DNA from 3 places in the Lactiplantibacillus sp. DA1 genome. Region 2 is predicted to be linked to each of the others. Evidence: predicted binding sites of a transcription regulator. Region 2 holds the regulator's gene; each other region holds the start of a gene.
The links. Region 2 encodes CtsR, which represses protease genes until heat stress. Its sites were predicted from a motif close to TTGGTCAAAAAAGGTCAAANA; they were not measured.
Positions count from the first base shown of each region.

Region 1: the regulator CtsR is predicted to act here: its motif matches at 1,932-1,952, upstream of RXV91_RS14835 (ATP-dependent Clp protease ATP-binding subunit).
Region 3: the regulator CtsR is predicted to act here: its motif matches at 2,383-2,403, upstream of clpB (ATP-dependent chaperone ClpB).

Region 1 covers NZ_JAWHTQ010000011.1:10,136-14,887, reverse strand. The annotation lists gene RXV91_RS14835 (ATP-dependent Clp protease ATP-binding subunit) at 1-1,859, opposite strand, end outside; gene RXV91_RS14830 (hypothetical protein) at 2,341-2,538, shown strand; gene RXV91_RS14825 (phosphocarrier protein HPr) at 2,688-2,954, shown strand; gene ptsP (phosphoenolpyruvate--protein phosphotransferase) at 2,954-4,684, shown strand.
Region 2 covers NZ_JAWHTQ010000001.1:162,398-167,149, forward strand. The annotation lists gene RXV91_RS00780 (ATP-dependent Clp protease ATP-binding subunit) at 1-1,962, opposite strand, end outside; gene RXV91_RS00785 (CtsR family transcriptional regulator) at 1,981-2,448, opposite strand; tRNA gene RXV91_RS00790 (tRNA-Pro) at 2,957-3,030, opposite strand; tRNA gene RXV91_RS00795 (tRNA-Pro) at 3,081-3,154, opposite strand; tRNA gene RXV91_RS00800 (tRNA-Arg) at 3,162-3,235, opposite strand; tRNA gene RXV91_RS00805 (tRNA-Leu) at 3,246-3,331, opposite strand; tRNA gene RXV91_RS00810 (tRNA-Gly) at 3,340-3,411, opposite strand; tRNA gene RXV91_RS00815 (tRNA-Thr) at 3,435-3,507, opposite strand; tRNA gene RXV91_RS00820 (tRNA-Leu) at 3,511-3,592, opposite strand; gene serS (serine--tRNA ligase) at 4,017-4,752, opposite strand, start outside.
Region 3 covers NZ_JAWHTQ010000002.1:211,078-215,829, reverse strand. The annotation lists gene RXV91_RS03620 (tRNA (adenine(22)-N(1))-methyltransferase TrmK) at 1-58, shown strand, start outside; gene RXV91_RS03615 (Nif3-like dinuclear metal center hexameric protein) at 45-1,067, shown strand; gene pepT (peptidase T) at 1,107-2,345, shown strand; gene clpB (ATP-dependent chaperone ClpB) at 2,462-4,752, shown strand, end outside.

The DNA.
Region 1 (4,752 bases), on a different contig from region 2:
GTGATGTCGTGAGTCTTACCTTCAGCAGCAGCGCCAAAGCCAACGTTAGCCTCACTGTCGCCAGTTCCGGCGTTGGAAGTCATGATGATAATCGTATCCTTGAAGCTGACTGTCCGGCCTTGTGAGTCGGTCAACCGACCATCATCGAGGATTTGCAAGAACATGTGCATGACATCTGGATGAGCCTTTTCAACTTCGTCTAGTAAGACCAAGCTATAAGGATGGCGCCGAACTTGTTCAGTTAACTGACCGGCCTCTTCGTAACCAACATAGCCAGGCGGTGAACCAATCAACTTAGCCACTGAATGAGGCTCCATGTACTCACTCATATCAAACCGAATCATGGCATCTTGTGAACCAAACAGTTCTTTAGCCAGTTGCTTAGCTAATTCAGTTTTACCAACCCCGGTTGGGCCGACAAACATAAAGGAACCGATTGGCCGTCCCGTCCCATTGAGACCAATCCGATTACGCCGGATGGCCCGGGCAACGGCTTCAACAGCTTGGTCTTGGCCGATAACCGTACTCTTAAGATCGGGTGCTAAGGTCTTCATTTGGGCCTGTTCCTTAGCTTGTAAGTCACCAACAGGAATACTCGTCTTTTCTTCGACGATTTGTTCCATGTCCTTGACTGTTACAGTGGCAGTGTCGTTATTAGGCTGGCCGGCACTTTCATCAGGCTTAGCTTTTTCTAACTTAGCCACTTGATCACGATAGTAGGCCGCTTTTTCGTAGTCTTCCTTCTTCAAGGCGTCCTGTTTCTGCTTTTCGGCCTCGTCGATCTTTTCTTGGATCGTCTTTGGATCGACCGTCTTCAACGTCAAATTCTTACGTGAACCGGCTTCATCGAGTAAGTCGATGGCCTTGTCAGGTAAGAAACGATCTTGAATGTAACGGTTTGATAACTTAACTGCCGCTACAATAGCATCTTGATCATACTTAACGTGATGATAGTCTTCATACTTCTTTTGAATCCCTTCTAGAATCTTGATGGATTCTTCGACACTTGGTTCGTTAACCGTGACCGGTTGGAACCGGCGGGCGAGGGCGGCATCCTTTTCGATGTCCCGGTATTCATTTAATGTCGTGGCTCCAACTAATTGGAAATCACCACGAGCAAGGGCGGGCTTCAAGACGTTACCAGCATCCATACCACCTTCAGCATTGCCGGCCCCCATGATTTCATGGATTTCGTCAATGAAGAGGATAATGTTCGGATTACTTTGAACTTCCTTCATTAATTGCTGCATTCGTTGTTCAAATTGACCCCGAATACCAGTCCCTTGAACAAGCGAAGCCACGTCCAAACGAATAATTTCTTTATCTAACAGTTTTTGTGGAACTTGACCAGAAACGATCTTCTGTGCTAAACCTTCTACGACCGCCGTTTTACCAACCCCAGCTTCACCAATCAAAACGGGGTTATTCTTGGTCCGGCGATTTAAGATCTCGATAACACGATTGATTTCGTTATCGCGACCAATCACTGGATCAATTTTGCCCTGTTTAGCTTGCGCAGTTAAGTTGAAACCGTATTGGCCAAGGAGGCCACCGCCGTTGTTATTGCCACGACGGTTACCGCCATTAGGACCAGCTGGCTGGGTCGGTGGGGTCTGTTGTTGCCGGTACGCGTTAGAATCAACGCCGCCCTGCATTGCACGGAAAATGTCGTCAAGACCACCAAAACCGAATGGATCTTGTGCCATATCAGCACCTCCAACTCCGTTATTTGGTTGCTGTTCCTGATTCTTTAGCAGTTGATAGCAATTTTGACAAAGGTTGATTTGTCGCCGCTGACCGTTGACGCTCGTATATAAATGAATCGTCGCTTCGTTCTTATGGCAATTGTCACAAAGCATTATGCTGTCACACACCTTTCGCATCAGAAATATAACTAAATCGATTAGGATCATAGTTAAAGGTTCATCGGCTCTTTGACCTTTGTTGACCTTTGACTATTAGTATAGCGAATTTATGGACTGTTGCAAGTGAAAAGCCTCAGGGTCAAAACTGGACGTGCGGCCTAATTAATTCGCAACGACTAATTGATTCAAATATTTCTGAAGAGTCTGGATAGTTGCAACTCATAGCTTGTCATGTAACCGGATTCGTTGTATATTAATTATCTGGCTAGGATAAGTTATGTGTGCAACTGTCTGTCTATATTATAGTACAAAGCGGTTTTTTTGCATGCATCGAGCCTGACCAGTTTTGATGTTTGTTAGGAATGGCCTTTCATTGGCAGTCACCAACTGTCAGTGAGCGGCGGAGGGCCTTAACCAACGGCATTGATTGTGATGCAGCAATGTGTCAACCTAACTTTGAGGAGGCGGTAATTGTTTGGCAACGGATTATACCCAATTAATGGAAGCGTTACGTCATGGCGAACGCGAAAGTTTTACCGTGACGCCGGATGAATTTATGACTTTTCACGATGCTTATATGAAATATGAGTATCGGAAACGAGTCATTGGTATGGCGGACTTAGATGGCCGTATCGTTTACCATTTCGAGAAGGATGGTAAGACAACCAATTAATAGGCCTAGCTTGAATGAAAGGGCTTGTATTTTAATTGGATAATTGCTATCATCATTATTAAGGGCTCTTGAGCATACGTGTTGGCGGCAACTCGAATGGACTCGGAACCAATTTTAAATTTATTTATCTTGAAGGAGATCGAATAGTTATGGAAAAGAAAGAATTTCACGTAATCGCAGACACTGGTATCCACGCACGTCCCGCAACTTTATTGGTACAATCAGCAAGTAAGTTCAACTCAGAAATTACGTTGCAATACCAAGACAAGTCCGTTAACTTAAAGTCCATCATGGGCGTTATGTCACTCGGTGTTGGTAAAGATGCTGACGTTACCATTTCTGCTGAAGGTGCCGACGAAGCCGACGCCATCGCAGCTTTAACTGATACGATGAAGAAAGAAGGATTATCTGAATAATGGCTGAAAAGGTACTAAAAGGAATTGCGGCCAGTGATGGTATTGCAATTGCTAAGGCCTATATGCTAGTTGATCCAGATTTATCATTCGAAAAAACAACGGTTTCTGATACGGATGCCGAAGTTGCACGGTTACATGACGCTTTCGATGCTTCCAAGGCTGAACTAAAGGTCATTAAAGACAAAGCGGTTGAAAACTTGGGTGAAGAAGAAGCGGAAGTTTTTGAAGCTCATATCACCATTTTGTCTGACCCAGAAATGCTTGGGCAAATTGAAGGTAAGATTAAGGATGATAAAGTCAATGCTGAAGAAGCGTTGAAGGAAGTTACCGATACTTTCATTTCAATGTTCGAAGCAATGACGGACAATGCATATATGCAAGAACGAGCTGGTGATATTCGCGACGTGACGAAGCGGGTCTTAAGCCATTTGTTAGGGGTAACCTTACCAAGTCCAGCTTTAATCGACTCCGAAGTAATCGTGGTTGCCCACGATTTAACACCTAGTGATACGGCTCAACTTGATCGTAAGTATGTTAAGGGCTTCATTACTGACATTGGTGGTCGGACTAGTCATTCGGCTATCATGTCACGGACGCTTGAAATTCCAGCGGTCGTTGGTTCTGAATCTGCTACGACTGATATCAAAGAAGGCGACACGGTTGTCTTGGATGGTATCAATGGTGACGCTTTAGTTGCGCCAACGGATACTGAAGTTGCCGATTACCAACAAAAGGCTAAAGACTTTGTTGCGCAAAAGGCCGAATGGGCGAAGTTGAAAAACGAAGCCACCGTTTCTAAGGATGGCAAGCACTTTGAATTAGCTTCTAACATCGGGACACCGGACGATATGGACGGCGTTTTGGATGCTGGCTCTGAAGCCATTGGGTTGTTCCGGTCAGAATTCTTGTACATGAATAGTTCAGAATTACCTGACGAAGATACCCAATTTGAAGCTTACAAGAAGGTTGTCGAAGGGATGAACGGCAAACCGGTTATCGTTCGGACTATGGATATCGGTGGTGACAAGGAATTACCATACTTGCCATTACCTGATGAAATGAACCCATTCTTAGGTTACCGGGCTATTCGGATTTCCCTTGATCGCGATGACATTTTCCGGACCCAGTTACGGGCGTTATTACGGGCGTCACATTACGGTCAATTACGGATCATGTTCCCAATGATTGCCACGCTTGATGAATTCCGTAAAGCTAAGGCCATTTTTGAAGAAGAAAAGGCTAAGTTGGTTGCAGCTGGTACGCCAGTTGCTGATGATATCAAGCTTGGTATCATGATCGAAATTCCAGCGGCAGCTATTTTAGCTGACCAATTTGCTAAGGAAGTTGACTTCTTTAGTATTGGGACTAATGACTTGATCCAATACTCCTTTGCTGCCGATCGTGGTAACGAACAAGTGTCATACTTGTATCAACCGTACAACCCATCGTTGTTACGCTTGATCAAGCATGTCATTGACGCTGCTCATGCTAACGGTCGCTTCACGGGGATGTGTGGTGAAGTTGCTGGGGACCAAATTGCGGTACCATTATTGATGGGCTTAGGCTTGGATGAATTCTCAATGAGTTCAACTTCCGTGCTTAAGACACGTTCATTAATGAAGAAACTTGACACTAAGGAAATGGCTAAGTTAGCTGATAAGGCACTTAACGAGTGTGTCACTAACGAAGAAGTCAAGGAATTAGTTGAAAAGAACGTCTTTGGTAAATAAACGATTAAGCTAAGAGCAAATCTGCGGATTTGCTCTTTTTTTGTACGCTGGCATTGGTAGTACGGTAA
Region 2 (4,752 bases):
AGAGTCCGTCAAGTAACCATCATCTAAGACTTGCAATAAAATATTAAAAACGTCCGGATGAGCCTTTTCAACTTCATCAAAAAGTACAACTGAGTATGGCTTCTGGCGAACTTTTTCCGTCAACTGACCACCTTCGTCATAACCAACATAACCCGGTGCCGAACCAATCAAACGGCTGGTTGAATAACGTTCCATGTATTCAGACATGTCGATCCGAATCATATTATCCTCAGACCCAAACATCGCTGCAGCTAACGCTTTAGCAAGTTCTGTCTTACCAACCCCAGTCGGCCCTAGGAACATGAAGGAACCAATCGGTCGACTTGGGTCTTTCAAACCACTACGAGCCCGTCGAATCGCACGAGCCACCGCAGATACGGCTTCTGGTTGACCAACAACTCGTTCATGTAAAATCTTTTCCAAGTTGACTAAGCGTTCACTTTCAGTTTTTTGCAACTGTGTTAACGGTACGCCGGTCCATTCGGCAACCACTTGGGCAATATCTTCACCAGTCACTTGTAAATCATAATGTGGCGTTGTCCCTTCAGTGACTTGTGCTTCCTGATCCGCTTCAATACGATCAAGACGCTGTTTAAGTTGCATTTCTCGCTTACGAATATCAGCAGCTTGTTCAAAGTCCTGTGCTTCGATCGCAGTCTCTTTATCTTCACGTAGCTGAGCTAGCTTATCTTGATTCTTAGATAACTTCGTCGGCTGATCCATCTGATCAATTCGGACCTTAGCCGCTGCTTCATCCATCAAATCAATCGCTTTATCAGGTAAGAACCGGTCACTGATGTAACGACTAGATAATTTAACTGCCTGTTCAACAGCTTCATCCGTAATCGTAACCCGGTGATGTTCTTCATAGCGTGGCCGTAATCCGTTTAAAATTTCAACGGCTTCATCCTCAGTTGGTTCATTGACCATCACGGTTGCAAAACGACGTTCCAAAGCTGCATCAGATTCAATGTACTTTTGATATTCATTTAAAGTCGTGGCACCAATCGTCTGAAGTTCGCCCCGTGCAAGTGCGGGCTTCAAAATGTTAGAAGCATCAATTGCCCCCTCAGCACCACCGGCACCAATCAAGGTATGCAATTCATCGATGAATAAAATAACGTGACCATCGTTGTAAATTTCGTCAATTACTTTCTTTAAACGGTCTTCAAATTCACCCCGATACTTAGTACCAGCCACTAGCGACCCCATATCGAGCATCATCAACCGCTTATCGGCCATATCAGTTGGGACATCACCCGCAATAATCTTTTGGGCAAGGCCTTCCGCAATCGCCGTTTTACCGACTCCAGGTTCACCGATTAATACCGGATTATTCTTTGTCCGCCGAGACAGAATCTGAATCACCCGTTTAACTTCCTTAGAACGACCAACCACTGGGTCCATCTCTTGTTCACTAGCTAGTTGGGTTAAATCCCGTGCTAATGAATCCAGCGTTGGGGTTCCTTCAGCCTTTTTACCACCGCGATTGGCCGTATTGCGCTTGCTCATGGCGTCACTGACACCTAGCTTACGAAGGACTACCTTACGCGTCTGACCAAGATCTAAATTCAAGTTCATCAAGATCCGCGAGGAAAGGATACTTTCATCAGAAAGCATCGCTAACAATAAATGCTCAGTTCCAATCTTGTTAGCACCGAGCCGTTTTGCTTCATCACCGGCAACGGACAAAATCTCTTTGGCCTTTGGTGAATATGGCAAGTAGGTTTCCTTGCCAACATTACTTAACGTCCCATAGCCAGTGAACCGTTCAATTTCTTCACGAATGTCATCTTCACTAACGGCATATTGTTGCAACACCTTATTCGCAATCCCATTTTTCTCAATCGCCAAGGCTAGTAACAAATGCTCCGTACCAACTGCCTGATGCTTAAAATATTTGGCCTGTTCCTGTGCCAGTACTAACACACTCTTAGCACTAGGTGTAAATAAGTTATCCATTGCGATTCCTCGCTTTCTTTAGCTTTCGTAACGCAAGTGGTTCAGGATTCCGATAATTATCCGAGCCCGCAAACTATTTTCTAAGTCCCGATCAGTTAATCCTAACGTCTCGTGATCGATGGCCACTAAAATCAACTGTGCTTCCCTACGGTTTAAGACATCATCCTCATATAAGCTCTGAACGACTGCGTAGGCATCTCGTTGTGTGATAGAATCGCCAATCACTTGAATGAGGGCATCTAACACATCAGCATCATCGACCAAATTAACCTTTTCAATGCGAATATAACCACCACCGCCACGTTTACTTTCTACTAAGTAACCATTTTGGATCGTAAAACGGGTTTTAATCACATAATTAATCTGTGAGGGTACCACGTTGAAAAGGTCGGCAATTTCTGACCGTCGAATTTCAACATGCTCCGAGTCCGCCAAAATACTTTTTAAATACTTTTCAATAATATCCGAGATATTTTGACTTTGCATGTGCTTCACCCTTTTCATTATCTTTGACTAATATTGACTATTATTATACGAGGATAATAAAAAAAAGCAAAGAATTTCACCCTAACCGCGGACCAGTATGTCCTTAACGGTTGTTACAGCATAGCACGCTGACCGTTTGCTTTCAATTGATTGGACCATTTAGCACGCACTAATGATTAAATTTATGAGATCCTCGTATTCATTGAACTACCTATTTAAAATATGTCAAGTTACGCCACTTATCATGTGTGCTATCTTAATAGTGACGCACCACTGATCGCCAACAACTAATTTGTCCGGTATTTGCACTCATTAAGCTCAAAAGTCGACTGCTTAGGCCCACTAGACAAGTGCTAGTTAATTTCTAGCTTGGTGCCTGCACTAACCGCCGCTTGTAAGGCATTGCTGCTAACGGGACGCGGCTAGTAATGCGCTTAGACACGATCAGGGGTAAAAAAGGCCATAAAAAAAGCCAGTCAATTGACTGGTTTAGTTGGTTTAACCGTAATCGGGAAAACAGGATTTGAACCTGCGACCCCTACGTCCCGAACGTAGTGCTCTACCAAGCTGAGCTACTTCCCGAGAATATTAAATAAAAAGCCTTAGTACGTAACTAAGACTGTGTTAAACGATCGGGAAAACAGGATTCGAACCTGCGACCCCCTGGTCCCAAACCAGGTGCTCTACCAAGCTGAGCTATTTCCCGATACTAATGCACCCAGTAGGAGTCGAACCTACAACCTTCTGATTCGTAGTCAGACACTCTATCCAATTGCGCTATGGGTGCTTATTTAAAATGCCGAGGACCGGGATCGAACCGGTACGGTTATCACTAACCGCAGGATTTTAAGTCCTGTGCGTCTGCCAATTCCGCCACCCCGGCAAATTAAAAGCGGAAGACGGGATTCGAACCCGCGACCCCCACCATGGCAAGGTGATGTTCTACCACTGAACTACTTCCGCATAATAAATTATTAAATTGTAAATGCCGACTAGAGGATTCGAACCTCCGACCTCCTCATTACTAGTGAGATGCTCTGCCAACTGAGCTAAGTCGGCATGTGCGGGTGAAGGGACTCGAACCCCCACGTCGTAAGACACTAGAACCTAAATCTAGCGCGTCTGCCAGTTCCGCCACACCCGCATGATATTAAATCATGCCTTGTTGCCGGTCTAAACAGTTCTTACTGGTACGCCTTGACAACTATTTAACTTTATCATCATGTTGAATACTTGTCAACAACTTTTTTAACATAAATGGATAAATATACTTTTTATTGGATAAACAAGTTATATTTTTCCGACAAGAAATATTATAGCACGGTAGCCGAAAATAGCAAACCCTATTTTCAAAAAAAGGATAACAAATTTCATTAGGTCTAGTTTTAGCGCCCTTTATCACCGAGAATCATTGACTTGTGTCGCTGCTCTCACCATCTTTATTGAACTAATTTGCAGTATTTAGCCTTCCTTTACGCCTTCATCTTGAAACAAACACCCCCTTTAATACTCATTAATTATGCAAAAAGCGGGCTCACACAACTGTGAGTCCGCTTGGTCTATTCTAATTAACCTTGTTTTTCGATCTTGGTTTTGCCGTGCATATAAGGAACTAACACGTCAGGAATCGTGACCGTTCCATCTTCATTTTGATAATTTTCCAAAATTGCAGCAACGGTCCGACCAACCGCTAAGCCACTCCCGTTCAACGTATGAACGAATTGTAACTTACCATCGTCATCTCGATATTGAATGTGTGCACGTCGAGCTTGAAAATCAGTACAGTTTGAACAACTTGAGATTTCCCGGTATTTATCTTGTTCTGGGAACCAAACTTCCAAATCATGGGTCATTGCGGCCGTAAAACTCATGTCACCAGTCGTCAACGTAATCACGTGATAAGGTAACCCAAGCTTCTTCAACAATGATTCCGCATTGTTAGTCAGCTTTTCCAATTCATCCCATGAATCTTCTGGTTTAGTAAACTTAACCATTTCAACTTTATTAAATTGATGTAACCGGATCAAACCTTTAGTATCACGGCCAGCACTCCCCGCCTCTTCACGGAAAGCTGGTGATAAGGCCGTAAAGTAAACTGGTAATTTTTCGGCTGGGATGACTTCATCACGATAATAGTTGACTAACGGTACTTCCGCCGTTGGAATCAACGTTAAATCTTGCGTTGTAATTCGGAAAGCATCTTCCTTGAATTTTGGAAATTGGCCAGTACCATACATAGATTCATCAGTAACCATGTATGGCGGTAATACTTCCGTATACCCTTCAGCTTCATGTTGATCTAAG
Region 3 (4,752 bases), on a different contig from region 2:
GCGCGCTAATGCCAAAATTAAATTGATTGAAGGAGTCTTGACGGATGCAAGCAAGTGAATTAATCGCGCGCTTTGAAAAATTTGCGCCACTCAAGTTGAAGTGGGAGCATGATCCCACCGGATTACAAATCGGCGATCCTCATCAGGACATCCACAAGGTGTTAGTTACCCTGGATGTGCGGCCGGAAGTTGTCCAAGAAGCCATCACGATCGGTGCTGACATGATTTTTGCTCATCATCCCGTCATGTTTCGACCGGCCAACAATCTTGATTATCAGGATCCTCAAAAAGCAATGTATGCAGAACTTGCAGCCCACCACATCTTGGTGTACGCGGCCCATACGAATCTGGACTGTGCTGAGGGCGGGATGAACGATTGGCTTGCGGCGGCCCTAGACTTGCAAAACGTCCAGGGGTTGGTTCCTGGGTACCATGCACAGGCTGTTAAGCTGACCCTAACGGTACCGACCGATCAAGTTGAAACGGTACAGGAATACTTAACGAATACCGTGGGTGCCACGCTAGATCGTTACGCTGTCAACTCGGGTGAACAGTTCAGCGTCGACTTACTAGCCGATCAGATTCCAACTGCGGTAGCGGGCATTAATGACTTAGCCGCTGACACGTGGGATTACCAGGTTGTGCCACTGTTGTCTGGCGGTCATCAGTATTATATGGGCCGAGTCGGTGATTTGCCGACACCGTTACCAGCGCAGGCATTTGCCGAACAGTGTAAGCAAGCATTTGGTGTCAGTGGGCTGCGACTAGTCAGCGCTGATTCTCAACAACGGATCAGCCGTGTCGCTGTCCTCGGCGGCGATGGTGGTAAGTTCTATCCCCAAGCGTTGCGAGCAGGTGCACAAGCTTACGTGACCGGGGATGTCTATTATCACACCGGTCACGATATGCTGGCAGCCGGGTTGACGGTCATTGATCCAGGCCACCATATCGAGAGTATTTGTAAGTCACAGCTCACTAAGCTGTTTGATCAATGGCGTGTACAAGCTGGCTGGCCAATCGAGATTGTGGCGTCTCAGCTGAATACTGATCCGTTTACCTTCATCTAAGTTAATCATGAACTTTAATAAGGAAAGGAAGTTATCATATTGTCAAAATATCCAAACTTAATTTCAGATTTTTTAACCTTTGTCAAAATTAATAGTCGTTCAGATGAGGAATCAACGACAATTCCTTCGTCACCACGTGAAACGGCCTTTTTAAAGCAATTAATGAGTAAGCTCACTGATTTAGGCTTGAGCGATGTTGAACAGGATGCGCAAAGTGCGTACGTTTTTGCGACGATTCCTGCGAATAGTGACAAAGCTGTTAAAACCCTTGGCTTCATTTCACATATTGATACGGCTGACTTTAACGCGGAAAATGTCAATCCACAAATTGTTGACAATTATGACGGTGAATCAGTTATTAAGCTCGGCAACGGGGACTATGTGTTGGATCCGGCGGTCTTCCCAAACTTAAAGAACTATGCTGGTCACACGCTGATCACAACTGATGGAACCACGCTGCTTGGAGCTGATGATAAGTCTGGTGTTGCTGAAATCATTAGTGCTGCGGAATATTTGTTGGCCCATCCTGAGATCAAACATGGCAAGATTCGCTTAGCTTTTGGTCCCGATGAAGAAATTGGGACTGGGGCTGATCACTTTAATGTGCCTGCCTTTGGCGCCGATTATGCCTACACCGTCGATGGTGGTCCGCTTGGTGAACTGGAGTATGAAACGTTCAACGCGGCCCAAGCGACGGTGACGATTACAGGCGTCAACGTTCATCCAGGGGAAGCTAAGGATAAGATGGTCAACGCCTTGCAGTTAGCCGTTGATTTTCAATCGGCGTTACCCGCACATGATGTCCCGGAACACACGGAAGACCGTGAAGGGTTCTTCTTCTTGCTTAGTTTAGACGGGACCGTTGACAGCGCTAAGATGACTTACATTATTCGTGATCATGACCGCGATAAGTTCGAAGCACGTAAACGGTTATTTATGGCGGTTGCGGATCGGCTGAATTTGGCTGACGGTGTGGCCCGGATCAAGGTCGACATGAAGGACCAGTATTACAATATGCGCGAAATCATTGAAAAAGATATGCGGGTCGTTGAATTGGCCAAACAAGCCATGCTCAAGCTCGGTATCACGCCAGCCATTTATCCAGTTCGTGGTGGGACGGATGGCTCCAAGATCTCATTTATGGGCTTGCCGACACCAAACTTGTTTGCTGGTGGTGAGAACATGCACGGTCGGTTTGAATACGTTTCAGAACAAGTGATGGCTCAAGCCGTGGACGTTGTCTTACAAATCGTTCAGGATAATTATGACCAAGACTAAATTCTTGACCTTGTTTGACCTTACGGGTTATACTCTAATAGTCAATAAAGGTCAAACGAAAATTGGCAGCTATGACGGCTGCCTTTTTGCTACCGTTTTTGAGGAGGTACGTAAATATGAATCCAGAACAATTTACAGAAAGTTTACAACAAGCCTTACAACAGGCACAACAAATCGCACAAACACGGCGCCATCAAGAAATTGGGGTGCCCCATCTATTTAAATTTTTAACGCAGCCGGGGGAACTGGTTCGGCAGATCTTTAGTGAGGCCGGCGCTGATTTAGACCAATTACAAACAGAACTCGACCGTGAGCTGGATGACATTGCCGTTGTTAGCGGTGGTAACGTTCAGTATGGTGGCAGTATGAGCAGTAGTCTAGCTACGCTGATGCAGGCTGCCGATGCTAAGCGTAAATCGTTAGGTGACGAGTATCTCGCAACGGATACCTTAGCCCTAGCGTTGATGGACCAGACCGGGGATCAGTTGACCAAATACTTGCAGCAGCAAGGGATTACAGCTGGACAAGTTAAGAATGCCGTTGATCGTATTCGGGGTGGTCAACGGGTAACCTCTCGCAACCAAGAAGATCAATATCAGGCCTTAGAAAAATACGGGGTCGATTTAGTTAAGCAGGCACGGCAAGGTAATCAGGACCCGGTCATTGGTCGGGATGAAGAAATTTTGGACGTGATTCGAATTTTGTCACGGAAAACCAAGAATAACCCTGTTCTAATTGGGGAACCGGGTGTTGGTAAGACGGCGATTGTTGAAGGCTTGGCCCAACGGATCGTTCGTGGCGATGTGCCGGAGAACTTGAAGGATAAGACGTTATTTTCGCTAGATATGGGATCCTTAATTGCCGGAGCAAAATATCGTGGTGAATTTGAAGAACGACTCAAAGCGGTATTGAAGGAAATCAAGAAGAGTGATGGGCAAATCATCATGTTCATTGATGAAATTCATAATATCGTTGGTGCCGGTAAGACGGAAGGTAGTATGGACGCCGGTAATTTATTAAAGCCAATGTTGGCACGTGGTGAACTTCATTTGATTGGGGCTACGACATTGGACGAATATCGCCAGTACATGGAAAAAGATAAGGCGTTAGAACGGCGTTTCCAAAAAGTGTTAGTTGCTGAACCCAGTGTTGAAGATACAATTAGTATTTTACGGGGCTTAAAAGAACGCTTTGAAATTCATCATGGCGTTCGGATTCACGACAATGCCTTAGTAGCCGCCGCGAAGTTGTCTGATCGTTACATTACGGATCGGTATTTACCTGATAAGGCGTTGGACTTAGTCGATGAAGCGTCTGCAGAAATCCGGGTCGAAATGAATTCTAATCCGACCGAACTAGATCAAGTTAATCGGCAATTAATGCGCTTAGAAGTCGAAGAAGCGGCACTCAAGAAAGAAACCGATGATGCTTCCGTTAAACGTTTGGCTGATGTGCAAAAAGAATTGGCCAGTGCGAAGGAAAAACAGCGGGCATTGGCCGAACGTTGGGATAGTGAAAAGAAGAGTCTGCAAGCATTGAGTGATAAAAAGTCTGCGTTAGATAAAGCTAAACATGACTTGGAAAATGCTGAAAATAATTATGATCTGGAACAAGCGGCTAAGTTGCAACACGGGACGATTCCTAAGTTGGAACAAGAACTAACCGCCATGGAAGCTAATGATCATCATGAAGACTGGCTCGTTGAAGAGTCGGTTACGCCAGATCAGATTGCCAATGTGGTTTCCCGGATGACGGGTATTCCAGTAGCCAAGCTGGTTGCCGGTGAACGAGAGAAATTATTACACTTGGCAGACCATTTACATGAACGGGTCGTTGGTCAGGACGCAGCGGTCAATGCGGTTTCAGATGCCGTATTACGTTCGCGGGCCGGCCTGCAAGATCCTAACCGTCCCTTAGGTTCCTTTATGTTTTTAGGGCCAACTGGGGTGGGCAAGACTGAGTTAGCGAAAGCACTAGCTGAAAATTTATTTGACGCCGATGATCACATGGTTCGTATCGACATGAGTGAGTACATGGAAAAGGAATCCGTCTCACGGCTAGTCGGGGCAGCACCTGGCTACGTTGGCTACGAAGAAGGCGGTCAGTTGACTGAAGCTGTTCGTCGTAATCCGTATTCAATCGTTTTATTTGATGAAATCGAAAAGGCCCATCCAGATGTCTTTAACATTTTGTTACAAGTGTTAGACGATGGGCGTTTAACGGATGGTCAGGGACGGACAGTTGACTTTAAGAATACTATCCTGATCATGACGTCGAATTTGGGCTCAGAGCTATTGCTGGCTGGTGTTGATGATCAGGGGCATTTGTCCGATGAGACGCATCAACAAGTCATGCAGCTGGTTCAAAGCCGGTTTAAACCAGAATTCTTAAACCGGATTGACGACAT